DNA from 2 places in the Undibacterium sp. KW1 genome. Region 1 is predicted to be linked to the other one. Evidence: predicted binding sites of a transcription regulator. Region 1 holds the regulator's gene; the other holds the start of a gene.
What was found. The regulator FliA, encoded in region 1, starts transcription of late flagellar genes. The targets are predictions, from matches to a motif close to CTAAAGTTTNNNNNNNNNNNGCCGNTA.

Region 1 (6,851 bases):
AAAACTACGCCAGGCAAGGGCTATATCGCCACCTGACGGTGCTTGTGCGATCCTGCTTGCGCATTGATGAAGCGCTGGTGATTTTCGCTGGCGACTAACTCTGAACACGACTTCGCTAGCATGACCGTACTGCGCCGACTATCCCGCCAGCAACTGGAAAAACTCCTTAATCTTCAGGATTTTCAGGTTTTCAAGGCCCCGGTGCCGCGCCAGACAAAGATGCCGCCGCTGGCCGCGTTGCTGGTGAGGGCAATGATGTTGCCGCCGCCCCAGATGCTGGGCTCAAGGGCACCTCTATCACAGGCTCAGGCAATACTGCCAGTATGGTGACGGATACACGCCTGTTCCTGGCCCGCGCTTCTGGCGTGTCATTGTCACTGACAGGCAGCTTTGCGCCCTGCCCTACTGCAGTCACGCGGTTTTCATCGACACCATTTTCCGTGAGCAAACGGGCGACCGTGCTGGCACGTACGGCCGATAATTCCCAATTGGAGGGAAAAATGGGGTTACTGATAGGCAGATTGTCAGTATGTCCCTCTACCTGTATGGCATGGGTATCAAGCTTGAGGACACCGGCAATCGCCCTCAGTGCCTGTATGGAATCGACATTCAGGCGCGCATCACCAGGAGCAAACAAGAGGCTGGCATTGATTTCTATGGTAATACCGCGGCTGGTCTGGGTAACCCTGACCTTGCCTTCGCGCACCAGAGGCTCCAGCACGGTCATGATATCTTTGGCCATGGTCGTCATTTGCGCTTTTTCTTTGCGCAAACCTTCATTGATACGGTTTTTGACCAGAGGCAAGGGGTCGAGCTTGATTTTTTGTTCAAGTTGCGCATCGACAGGCTTGGGATTCACCGTCATGACTTTGCCAAAGGCACCGGTCAGTGAGTTGGACAAGACCCGGTATTTGCCCTCGTTCAGGGAGGAGATGGCATACATGACAACAAAAAACGCAAACAGCAAGGTAATAAAATCCGCGTAAGAAACCAGCCATCTCTCATGGTTGTCTGGTTCTTCGTGGTATTTTTTTCTTGCCATAAGTGTATTTTTTCAATGTCACTGCATCGCTTAATTGCGGTGATTGGTCAGTCTTTCTTCCACCACGCGCGGGCTGTCGCCCAGAGCAATACTATAAAAAATATCGGACAACATTTCACGGCGCGTCACTTCGCGGCCTATGATTTCCTTGAGTTTATTACTGACGGGCAAAAATAACAGGTTAGCCAGGCCCACACCGTAGATAGTGGCCACAAAGGCAACAGCAATACCACCACCAAGCTTGGATGGGTCACTGAGATTTTCCATGACATGGATAAGCCCCAGCACTGCCCCAAGAATACCTATGGTCGGGGAATACCCGCCCGCAGACTCCCAGATTTTAGCGGCCTGACGCTGCTCCATTTCATACAGTGAAATATCGACATCCAGTATGTCTTTCAAGCGTATCGGGTCTATGCCATCGATCACCAGGCGCAAGCCTTTGCCTATGAAGGGGTCGGTAGAAGCATTCATGTAACGTTCCAGGCTCAGGAAGCCTTCACGCCTTGCCACCACACTCCAGATCAGTGCATCGGCAATATTTTTCTTGCTGCTGTCAGGTGGTTCAGACACTACCCAGCGCAACATGCGCACACCACGCACGAAGGTGTTCATCCTGCTTTGCAAGAGTACCGCACCGAGGGTACCAATGACCACAATCACAAAAGCAGCTGGTTGCACCAGCGAAGACAGGCGCCCGCCCTCGATCAGTTGGCCGCTGACGATGCCAAGTACCACCAGTATCAAACCTACTATGCTAGCCCAGTCCACGCTTTCTCCCTTAAGTATGCCCTGAGCCTGGCAACTGCCTGACTGTGTAATTGAGAAACCCGCGACTCTGATACACCCATCACGGCCCCGATTTCCTTGAGATTCAATTCCTGCTCGTAGTACAGGCCCATCAGCAATTTCTCCCGCTCCGGCAGGCTGTCTATGGCACCGATGACGGCGTCACGGAAGTCGTCATTGAGCAAATCCTGCAAGGGATCACCTGACGCATCGGAACAATAATGATCAAGGAAATGTTCCTTGGTATCCGCATCATGAAAGTCTTCGTAGTACACCAATTGGTGCCCGCCACTGTCTGTCAGCAGGTTCTGGTACTCTTCCAGGCTGAGCTTGAGCGACTTCGCCACCTCGGTTTCCAGCGGTGGCCTGCCCAGCTTTTGCTGTAGCACATTCATGGCATTTTCTATCTTGCGCATGTTCTGGCGCACGCCACGCGGCAGCCAGTCGCTACTACGCAATTCATCCAGCATGGCACCGCGTATGCGTTGTACCGCATAGGTTTCAAACTGGGCGCCATGGGTATCTTCGTAGCGGTTAACGGCATCCAGCAGGCCTATCATACCGGCCTGCACGAGATCATCCACCTCCACACTGGGAGGCAGGCGCGCCTTCAACTGGTAAGCCAGACGCTTGACCAGAGGCGCATGCTCCCTCAAAAGGAAGTTTTTATCTGATTTTCCGCTCGCGGTGTACATTTTTCTGATTACATTCCGAGACCGACACCCAGCTCAGGGACTCCCTCTGCACATAGGGTGGAACGCGCGGTCTTCGCCAATTGTTCAGCCAGCCGGGAGAATGCCAGCGAAGCAAGGGCTTTAGGAAAAGCGTCAATCACAGAGCGTCCCAAATGTGCAGCCTTTCTTACGTGTTCATCTTCCGGCACATGGCCGACGTAGTGCAGCGGCACTGCCAGGTAACGGCTGGCCGCCTGCGCCATATTCGTATAAATCAATCTCGCCTCTTTATCCGATGCACCGGACACTAAAATACCATAACCACGTCGCCCCAGCCGGTTGCTCACACGCTTGATCAATCCATAAGCGGCCTTGATCATGTCGGGATCAGCAGAAACCTGTATCACCAGTTCGCTGTCATCCAGCGTCGCCAGCGGAAAACTGTCATCCAGATTGATCTCACTATCGACGATGACCAGATCCGCACGGTTGGCAGCCACATCAAATACTTTGGACAAATGCCGGGTATTTTCGGGCGGCAGCCACGCGTGACGGGCCAGCATCGTTACCGACAGGCCTGCAGCCACCAATTTGACTGCTTCCTTCATTGTACGCTGTTGTCTCGCTACATCCAATAAGGTCTGATCAAGGTTGGCATTCAACCAGGCTCCCACACTGTTTTCGGAAGAGCGCGCATCCACCATCAACACCTGGTTACCCTGGCGCGCCAGTGACACCCCGAGATTGACCAACATGCCACTCTTTTCATCTTCTCTCAAGGCTGACAAAAAGGTAAATACCCGTGGTTTTGGCCCAGCCAGCATGCGGCGCAGGCCTTCTGCCTGATCGAAACTAGCCAAGGGACACCTCCTGACCAGCACGTCCTGATGCTTGCGCGGAAACCGCGCCAGCCATCAGCAAGGGTAATTCTTCATCCAGATAGCGGAAAGCCGCCGTTTCACGCTTGAGCTTGAAGGCGCGATCTATCAGGTAGAGCTTGTTGGCGATATGCAGGTCCTCAGGTACACGCTGTCCACTGGCGACGTAATACACCATGAGTTTCTGGCGTATCGCGATATCCAGTGCACCACCTATGGTGGCCGCCTCATCAAGCTTGGTCAGGATACAGCCAGCCAGGCCATTGCCCTGATAGGCACGCACGACTTCACTCAAGGTTTCGCCAGTTGAAGTCGCATTCAGACATAACAAGCGCTTTACCGGAGTGTCTGTTCCAGACAACATTGCCACCTGCTCAGTCACCATTTTGTCACGCTGGCTGACACCGACAGTATCAATCAGGACCGTGTGCTTGTTCTTGAGCTCCGACAAGGCGATGCGTAAATCTGCCTCATCCTTGACCGCATGCACCATGACACCCAATATCTTGCCGTAGATACGCAATTGTTCAAAACCGCCGATACGATAACCGTCCGTCGTGATCAGGGCCAGTTTGGATGGGCCATGACGCATGACACAACGAGCCGCCAGCTTGGCCGTTGTGGTCGTCTTGCCGACGCCTGTGGGGCCTACCAGGGCATACACCCCGCCCTTTTCCAGCATCTCATTTTCATTGTCAATGGTAGACAGGTTGCGGGTCAGGACGTTTTTGATCCAGTCCAGGCCATTTTCAAGCTTGCCTGCTTCAGGCAGCTTTTCCACCAGATAGCGAGACAGACTGGCACTGAAACCTGTCGCCAGTAATTCACGCAGGATTTCTGCTTTTTGTGGCTGGCGTTTTTGCGTTTGTGTCCAGGAGATTTCTGCCAGTTGCGATTCCAGCATGCTGCGCATGGAACGTATTTCTGACATGACATCGTTAAGCTCATTGCCACTCACCGGGGCTTCGATTTCACTGGCAAAACCAGATGCACCGGTCGCCGCCTTGAAAGTCGGCACACTTGCAGGTGCCTCCACGGCTCGCTCAAACGCACGCGGTCTGATAAGCGGTTGATCAGACTGGAATTGAGGACTAAGGCGAGGAGCAAAGCGCGGCACTTCAGGCACCGGTGCCTCATCGTTGGAAGCAGGTGCAATGGCACTGATGGCTTCATCTGCCATGGCCAGAATCTCCACCTTGCCGCCCACATTACGGTTGGACAGGATCACGGCATCTGCCCCCAAAGCATCGCGCAACATGCGCAAAGCTTCGCGAGAAGTGTTCGCGGTAAATTTTCTGACGTTCATGATTGACCTCCGACCAGACTAGTGACTCTAATGGTTTTTGTTTCAGGTACTTCTGCGTGTGACAAGACTTTGAGTTGTGGCAAATTGCGGCGCAGGAAGCGCGACAGCAAGGCACGCAATGGTGCAGGCACCAGCAGCACCGGCGTCAGGCCCATCTGCTCCTGATGCTGGGCCGCAGCCTCGGTCTGGCTTGCCAGGGTATCGGCCAGACCTGGCTCTATGCCTGAGCCATCAGCACCACTTGTTTGTAGGGCTTGCATCAATAGGCGTTCGAGGCGGCTATCCAGGGTCATGACCGTCATCTCATTCCCGGTCGGGAAGATTTGCTGGACGATGGCACGACCCAAAGCGATCCTGACTTGCGCCGTCAACTCATTCGCATCCTGGGTATGCATGGCTTGCTCAGACAGGGTCTCAATAATGGTACGCATATCACGGATATGCACACCCTCGACCAGCAGGTTTTGTAATACTTTTTGCAGGATGAACAGAGGCAGGGCTTTTGGCACCAGCTCTTCCACCATTTTGGGCATGTCTTTTGCCAGGTGATCCATGAGCAACTGCACTTCCTGACGACCCAGCAACTCAGCCGCATGGCTGGTGATCAGGTGATTCAGATGAGTGGCAATAACGGTGCCAGAATCGACCACGGTATACCCCATCGCTTGCGCCTGTTCACGCAGTGCGGCGTCTATCCAGATCGCTGGCAAGCCAAAAGCCGGATCATTGGTGACGGCACCTGGTAAATTACCGGTCACCATGCCAGGATTGATCGCCAGATACTGTCCGCTCAATGCCTCACCGGCACCGACTTCCACCCCCTTGAGGGTGATCCTGTATGCAGAAGGCTTGAGTTCCAGATTATCGCGTATATGGACGGGGGGTGACAAAAATCCCACTTCCTGGGCAAATTTCTTGCGTATGCCTTTGATACGGCGCAGGAGTTCACCACTTTGGTTTTTATCTACCAGGGGGATCAGGCGATAACCGACTTCCAGGCCCAGGGTATCGACTGGCAAGATATCTTGCCAGGTTGCTTCTTCCATTTCCTGACCTGCCGTGGCGGGAGCCTCGGTTTTTTCTTCAATAACCGGGGGCAACTGGGCGCGCTTGTTGAGCATGTAGCCACCGCCAACCAATATGCCTGCCAGCAAAACGAAGGCGATGTGCGGCATGCCGGGTATGATACCCATGCCACCGATAATGCCACCGGTGATGATCATGACCTGGGGTTTGGCAAACAACTGCCCTATTAACTGACCACTGATATCCTGATCACTGGCCACGCGCGAGACCACGACACCTGCCGCAGTTGAGATAATCAGCGAAGGAATTTGTGCGACCAGGCCATCACCAATGGCCAGCAAGGTATAGTTTTTCAGAGCAGTGGCAAAATCCAGGTCATGCTGGACCATACCCACCACCAGGCCACCAACGATATTGATGACGGTGACCATGATGCCCGCTACCGCGTCACCACGCACATATTTACTGGCACCGTCCATGGCACCATAAAATTCTGCTTCTTGCGCCACTTCGGTACGGCGGCGGCGGGCTTCCTGCTCAGCGATCAGACCGGCATTCAAGTCAGCATCAATCGCCATTTGTTTACCTGGCATCGCATCCAGGGCAAAACGTGCACCCACCTCTGCAATACGGCCAGCACCCTTGGTAACGACAGTAAAGTTGATGATGGTCAGGATAATGAAGACCACGATACCGACCGTGTAATTACCTCCGATCAAAAAGTGGCCAAAGGCTTCAATCACTTTACCGGCAGCATCCGGGCCTGTGTGACCTTCTGTCAGCACGACGCGGGTAGAAGCAACATTCAGGGACAGACGCAACATCGTACTGACCAGCAGCACGGTCGGGAACACCATGAAATCCAGCGGCTTGACCGTGTATAAACTGGTCAGCAAAACGATGATGGCGATCGCGATATTGAAGCTGAAGAACACGTCCAGAATAAAGGCTGGCAAAGGCAGAATCATCATCGCCAGCATCAGGATGATGAGGAAAGGCGCAGCCAGCGCCCTGGTATTCATGCCATTCATCCAGGCAGGCAAGGTAAAGCTATTCATGCTTGAGCTCCTGCTTGATTAGCTGTTTGATTATTAGGGTCAAGCTCAGCTGGTACATATAAATCACTTGGTTCTACA
Region 2 (6,851 bases), 250 kb from region 1:
ACTCGGCTGGAGCAGTCACTTTCCAGTTGTTCCAGCAATTCCCAATTTCCTGAGCGCGCAGCTTCCAGCATATTGCCTGTAATTACGGCAACATTTTCATACAATGAGATCAGTTCCAGACTATTCATCTTGATTCAAGCCTCAACAAAGTTGGCAGGACGAGGGGACAATGGGTCAACATTCATTTTGGGTGCTTCCGCAGCAGGCTCGTTGCTGGGGGCAATTGCTTCCCATGAAGATTTTAAATCCCTTAATAGATTCTTTACTTCATTGAGCATCTCATCGTTATTGTCCAGATTGGCGCGAATCAAGCGGGCACTCATATATTCGTAAAGGGCATCAAGATTATTGGCTATTTCTCCACCGGCCTTCTTGTCCAGGCTGGCGCGCAGTCCGTTTTCGATAATCGCGATAGCTTTCGAAATTGATTGACCTTTAGAGGCTATTTCACCATTGCTTAAGTGCTGCGATGCATTGGAGATCGCTACGATTGCTCCTTCAAAAAGCATCACGATCAATTTATGGGGACTGGCAGCAATCACGCCAGTCTCTATGCCTACTTTTGCGTAGGCATTTGCACCACGTACTTGAGATGAGCCAAACATAGCGATTAATCCTCTCTGAAATTATTGATACTGCTAACTACATTCACTTCGTACTTGACGTCAGTGCTGCCAGTTGTTGTGTAAGAAATGAACTTGTATTATTCAAACTGCTTACAATCGAGTCCAGGGCTGTAAATTGAGCCCGGTAGCGTGCTTCTGTATCGAACAGGCGGCTATTCAAAATATCTCTTTGTTTGCCTATGTCCTTGATGCTGCGGTTGATACCGTCTGTAGCACTGGATATCGAGCCGGAAGTGCCAACGACAGTAGATAGCAAAGACGATACCTGAGATGCATAACCCCTGGAAAAATTCACTGTCCCACGGGCTCCCAGTGAGCCGCCACTGACCAATATTTTCAAACCCTCGGTATCAGATCCAGTAGCACCTGTCAGGAACTGCCCACTGCCAGCCGCTGTAATGCCATTCAGTTTGCCTGCCACATCCACGCCTGCAGTGCCGTTGAGGACGGTGCCGGTAAAACTGGCTGCACCAGTGCCGGTGCCATCTGCCAGGTTCACATTCGAAGCACTGCCATATTTGGTTGATTGCAATTGCAACTTGCCGCCGCTGTTAATGGTGGCAGTGACGGTTGAACCATTGTCTTTGAAAGTGGAATTCCCGTTGATTGAGGTTTGCAGCAAGGTTGCCAGTGAAGACGCCGTGTAAGTGCCGGCGGCCAGTGACACTAGGGATGTTTTCCCATCCAGGGTGACATTGATGGCAGTGCTGGCTGCAATGGTGGTGTTGCCAGTGCTCAGGTCCAGATCGCCTTGCAAGCCACCTTGCGTAGCAATGGCAGTTATTTCCAGGCCGTAAGCGCCTTGCTTGGTCGCACTGGTGGAGCTGCTGTAACTGACCAGGCTGTCCGTCGCTTTACCAACGGAGGCAAACAAACCGCTGATTTCATTATAGTTTGTCGATAAGGCAGCACTGAGTTTCGTCGAATCGACGGAGAGTGTGCCATCTTTTTGAAAATTGATGCCTATGCTGGCAAGGCTGGTGATGTTTCCGCCCAGGCCGTTGACAGCAGTACTGAGTGTCGATCTGATCTGGCTTTGCACATTCCTGGCGGTAGAGTCGCCAATCAGAATGCCACCTTTTTTTGTGCTGGCATCGTAACCAGTCAAGGTTTTTAAGGTTGCCTGAAAATCATTGTAACCTTTGACAAAACCATTAATGGCAGACTGTATGCCGCTGGTATTGGCACTCAGGGCAAGGCTGGTCGTGCCTACTTTACTGAGGTTCAGGGTGGTGCCCTGTATGGCACCCGTTACTGCGTTGGACGTGCTGGAAATTGCAATACCATTGACTGTCAGTGCCGCATTCTGTGCAGTGGTGGTTTCAGTAAAGTTTTGTGTGCCGGCAGGATCATAATTGACCAGGCTTTGGATGGCGGCATCGCCCGTTGCAGAAATCTTAAGACTAGAGGTCGCTCCAGTTTTGGCAGAAGTGAGCACCAGATGGTAAGGTGTGGCACTACCGTCACCAACAATGGCGGCAGTTGCGCCTACCTTCGCGGCATTAATTGCATCACGGATGCCTTGCAGAGAATTGTTGGCACCATCAATAGTGACTGTGCCTATCGATTGCGTGGCATCCTGGGTAAAGGTAGAGCCCGTATACACACCATTTGCAGAAGTGCCACCAGTAATAGTGCCAAACTCAAAGGTGATGGTTGTGCTGGTGCCGCTGCCGATACTTGCTGTAGAACTGGCTTGACCAGCGCTGGAAATCGTCTGTGCCTGTGCCAGTTTTGTTACATTGACGTTATAGTTGCCTTGGGTAGAAACGCTGGTGGTAGTGGCAGACAGGATGGAGCTATCGCCAGCTGTAGCAGTTAGCGACTGAAAAGTGCCCAGATTGCTGAGGCCGGTAACATTGGACTGAAAAACGCTGAGCGCGCTGTTAAGCGTGCCATAAGCAGACAGCTTCGCCTGAAAACTGGCTTCTTTCTTCGCCAGTGTAGTCAGAGGCTGACTCTCCACCTGCATTAATTTGGTAATGAGGCCGTTGACGTCCAGATTGGCGCCTAAGCCTGTCGATTGTATGCCCACATTGTTCCCCTTGTCAGACCGTACTGTACTAAATTATCGGCAAAGACAAACCAGACTTTAGAGGGGAATTTACATGCCAATTTAAAACTTAGATGCAGGACTGACTATATGATTAGCTAATTACGCTTGTTGTTTGATCAGTAAACCCTGTAGTTTATCCAGAGAGCGCGAGATTTCAAGGGCTTCCTCGGACGGGATCTGGCGCAAAACTTCTTTGGTTTGCAAATCAACCACCTTAACGACTACTTTATTACTATGTTCTTCCACACTGAATTCTAGTGATTGTGACAGAGACTGGATTGTCTTGTTGATATCATCGACAGCTTTGGTCACTTTATCGAATTCTGGTGGTGCGGATGCAGAAGAGGCTGCCTTGACGGCATCAATGGTTTGCGTTGATGCTGCTGCAGACCTTGAAACGGGGGGGCTGGTATCGGGGCCTGTTGCACGGTCAGTGATCAGTTGTCCTGATGGAGATGCGCTCCCTATCGACCGGATGTCCATGATCTTTTCCTTCAAGAAAAATACCCCTGGTCAAAAAGATGACCAGGGGGACATGCTTTACGCTTTAAGTATAGACCTAATTTACATAAGCCTACTGCTATTAGCCACGCAACAGGGCCAGGACGCCGTTAGGCAAGCCGTTAGCCTGTGCCAAAATCGCTGTGCCAGCTTGTTGCAAGACCTGACCACGTGTCAGAGATGCTGTTTCTTGAGCGAAATCTGCATCACGGATACGGCTGCGGGATGCTGTCAAGTTTTCAGAGTTGGTCTGCAAACTTTCAATCGCAGAAGAGAAACGGTTCTGATAAGCACCCAGAGAAGCGCGGGAACTATTGATCGATTGCAGCGCCGCATCGATGGTCGTCAACGCGGCGGTGGCCCCGGCAGCGGTACCCAGATTCAGTGAAGATACACCTGCACCTACTGTTACAGTAGCAGAAGTGAAACCACCTGTCAGGTTGGCAGCTGCCAAACCAGTACCAGTACCGTTAGCCAGAGTGATACCTGCAGAGCTGGTAGAAGTCAGGGACAGTGTCGAAGTGCTGACGTCGGTTGCGCCTGTTGCAGACACGGTAATACCTGTATTGGCAGCGGCAGCAGCAGCGTTAGTGCTGGCTGTTACAGTGATGTTACGGCCGTCGGCAGCAGCCAGTGCGACTGCACCAGTTGTTGTGTTGAATGTAGCTGTAACACCTGTTTGTGTGCTGATTGCATTAACGGCTGCAGCAACTTGTGCGCCGCGTTGCGCACCAGAAGTAGATGCATTCAAGGCGCCCAGATTTACGCCGTTAATGGTAATGTCGCCAGAAGCAATCGCAGTTGCAGAAGTACTTGCAGTACCAGCAATAGTTGTGGAGCCTACAGTTGCTGTTACGCCTGTGCTGCCGCTGATCGCATTGATGGCTGCTGCTTTAGCGATACCGCTGCCGGTAGAGTTGGAGAAGGATACGCCGTCAGCAGCGGATGCGCCAACCTGGAAGCCGTTGATGGACAAGTCACCGGCAGCCAGAGCTGTTGTGGTAACTGCACCGGCACCGGCTACTGTCGTAGCGTAGCTGGAAGATGCACCAACACCCAGGGCGCTAGATTTTGCGCTGGAGATGGAAGCGATACTGATTTGATCGTTTGCTGTACCGTTGGCACCGACCTGGAAAGTTTGTGCAGAGAAGCTACCGTCAAGCAGGTTCACGCCGTTGAAGTTAGTGCTGCTGGCAACGCGGTTAATTTCAGAAATCAGCTGACTTGCTTCGTTGTTCAGAGCGGCGCGATCAGAAACGCTGTTGGAGCCGTTGGCGGATTGTACGGCCAGATCACGGATACGTTGCAAGTTGGAGCCGATTTGTTGCAGCGCGCCCTCAGCGGTTTGCGCCAGGGAGATACCGTCGTTTGCATTACGTGCAGCTTGATTCAAGCCACCGATTTGTGAAGAAAGACGTTCGGAAATCGCCAGGCCAGCAGCATCGTCTTTTGCGCTATTGATACGCAAGCCAGAAGACAAACGTTGGAGGGACGTATTCAGAGCGGATTGAGATGTGCTCAAATTGCGTTGCGCATTCAGCGAAGCAATATTGGTATTAATAACAGCCATGGTGATTCTCCTTACCTAAGTTATACAATTTTGGCGTAGTAGCCTGAAACTTTGGTCTTTCGTGCTGACTATTGGACCGCCGTTGTAAAGGGTATCGGTAGAGACTAAAAAAGTTTTAGCGTGTTTCTGAAAATAAATCTTATTTTTTTTGCTCAAGTTTTTTAACTCTTTCCGCTTGTCGACGCTTTTTTAAAATACTTTAGGGTCAAATTTGATTTAGTTTTCAGGCTTTATTTAACACATGGAAACAAAATCATTAGCTATAAAATAAGCCTGAGCATGGTGGTTTCTGGTATTTTCCAGTCTGGACATGCAGTTTTATTCATTTTGCTTACTTAATTTGTAAGTCAGATGAGGTAATTGTAAAAAAGATTAATGATAAGAAGCTGACCTGGGGACTGGACATGGCAAAAACGAGTTTTGATGCGCGAAAAGCAATGCGCGATGTTCATCGACTTTTCGATGCTGGTTCTGTTTCCGAGGCCAGGCAAGGCTGCCTGACTATCATCAGGCATTTTCCGCGTCACGCAGAAGCTTTATATGCCCTGGCCAGGATGGCTGGGGATGCGGGTGAGAGTGATGAAGCCATGGGATATTTGAAACTGGCTTTTGACGTCATGCCTCACTTTCCTGACAACAGGAAGATTGCTTTCGGCATATTCAATAAATACTTGCTGGCGAAACAGTACCCCCAATTGGAAGAGGCTGGCCTCTGGCTATCAGCTTATTTGCCACGGGACGGCATCGTTTGGGACTATATAGGGATAGCGAGGATAGAGCAGGCCAAGTTTCCGCAAGCACTTGAAGTGTTGAGCAAGGCTGTTGCCTTGTTGCCAAATAACCCCCACATACTTGCGAATATGGGCAATGTGCTGATTTCTCTCGAGCGTTGTTCCGATGCCATCGTGTATCTGGAAAAAGCACTGGCTATTCAGCCAGAGATGGTTGTTGGCCTCAATAATCTGGGAAATGCATTGCGTTTCATAGGCAAGACAGAGGAGGCGATAGCGAGTATATCGAAAGCAGTTCAATTAGACCCGGGTTTGCCCTATCTGTACAATAATCTGGGCCTCGCTTATCGTGAGCACGGTATGTATAGCGTCGCCATCGAACAATACCGGCACGCCTTGCAACTGCAGCCAGAGCTGGTGCAGGTTTATCCCAATCTGATTGATGCACTGCGCCAGAACGGGCAAGTGCAGGAATCCATAGAGTGCGGGCAGCATGCGCTGACGCTGACCCACGATATTCCTGAAATCTGGGGGCTTATGGGGACACCTTGCGCGAGGCGAATCACTTGGATGCGGCGATCGAAGCTTATATCAAAGCCCTGTCTTTCAAGCAGGATAGCCTGTCTTCTTTCAACCGGAAAATTTACACTAACCTCTTATTTTGTCTGAATTACCATCCGGATTTAACGCCTGGGGTGATTTATAACGCTTACCATGAATTTGATCTGCGTTTTACTGCGCCGCTCAAGGCAACATGGAAGAAATTTGAAAATGCCCGAGTGCCGGGTAGGCGTCTCAAGGTAGGTTATGTGACGCAAGCTTTTTATAATCATGTTTGCAAGTATTTCTTGCTGCCGCTGATAGAAGCGCATGACAAGGATCAGGTTGAGGTCTATGCCTATGCAAATCCGCCTTTCGAAGATGAAGTGACTGCCTATTATAAGAAGCAGGTAGATCACTGGGTGCCAACCCGGGATCTGACGGATGAGGCGCTGGCAGAGCGTATTCGTGCCGACGGGATTGATGTCCTGGTGGATGTGGCAGGCCATACCAATGGCAATCGTTTACCGGTCTTTGCGCGCAAACCGGCTCCTGTTTCCTTGCATTGGCTGGAGTATGGTTACACGACGGGTCTAAGTGCCATAGATTATTACTTGACTGACAAGCCTACAATTACGGACAATTGCGCACATTTATTTTCTGAGAAGGTCTGGTGTCTGGATGGCCCGGCCTATGTTTACAGACCGGATACGCGCAGGGCAGAGCTGACACCTTCACCTTTTGAAAAAACGGGTCTGATTACCTTTGGCAGTTTATCGCGTTCAACCAGGATAAATCATCGTGTAGTGCGCGTCTGGGCAACGATA

Region 2: a site for FliA is predicted at 2,696-2,722, ahead of fliD (flagellar filament capping protein FliD). Genes of this name have one in related genera too.

What each region holds. Positions count from the first base shown of each region.
Region 1 covers NZ_AP018439.1:2,236,099-2,242,949, reverse strand. Annotated here, with positions in the region: gene UNDKW_RS10025 (flagella synthesis protein FlgN) at 1-36, shown strand, start outside; gene motD (flagellar motor protein MotD) at 191-1,042, opposite strand; gene UNDKW_RS10015 (flagellar motor protein) at 1,073-1,813, opposite strand; gene UNDKW_RS10010 (RNA polymerase sigma factor FliA) at 1,795-2,526, opposite strand; gene UNDKW_RS10005 (MinD/ParA family protein) at 2,535-3,365, opposite strand; gene flhF (flagellar biosynthesis protein FlhF) at 3,358-4,689, opposite strand; gene flhA (flagellar biosynthesis protein FlhA) at 4,686-6,773, opposite strand; gene flhB (flagellar biosynthesis protein FlhB) at 6,770-6,851, opposite strand, start outside.
Region 2 covers NZ_AP018439.1:2,485,106-2,491,956, forward strand. Annotated here, with positions in the region: gene UNDKW_RS11195 (flagellar protein FliT) at 1-128, opposite strand, end outside; gene fliS (flagellar export chaperone FliS) at 135-605, opposite strand; gene fliD (flagellar filament capping protein FliD) at 649-2,661, opposite strand; gene UNDKW_RS11210 (flagellar protein FlaG) at 2,782-3,165, opposite strand; gene UNDKW_RS11215 (flagellin) at 3,266-4,753, opposite strand; gene UNDKW_RS11220 (tetratricopeptide repeat protein) at 5,158-6,153, shown strand; gene UNDKW_RS11225 (hypothetical protein) at 6,051-6,851, shown strand, end outside.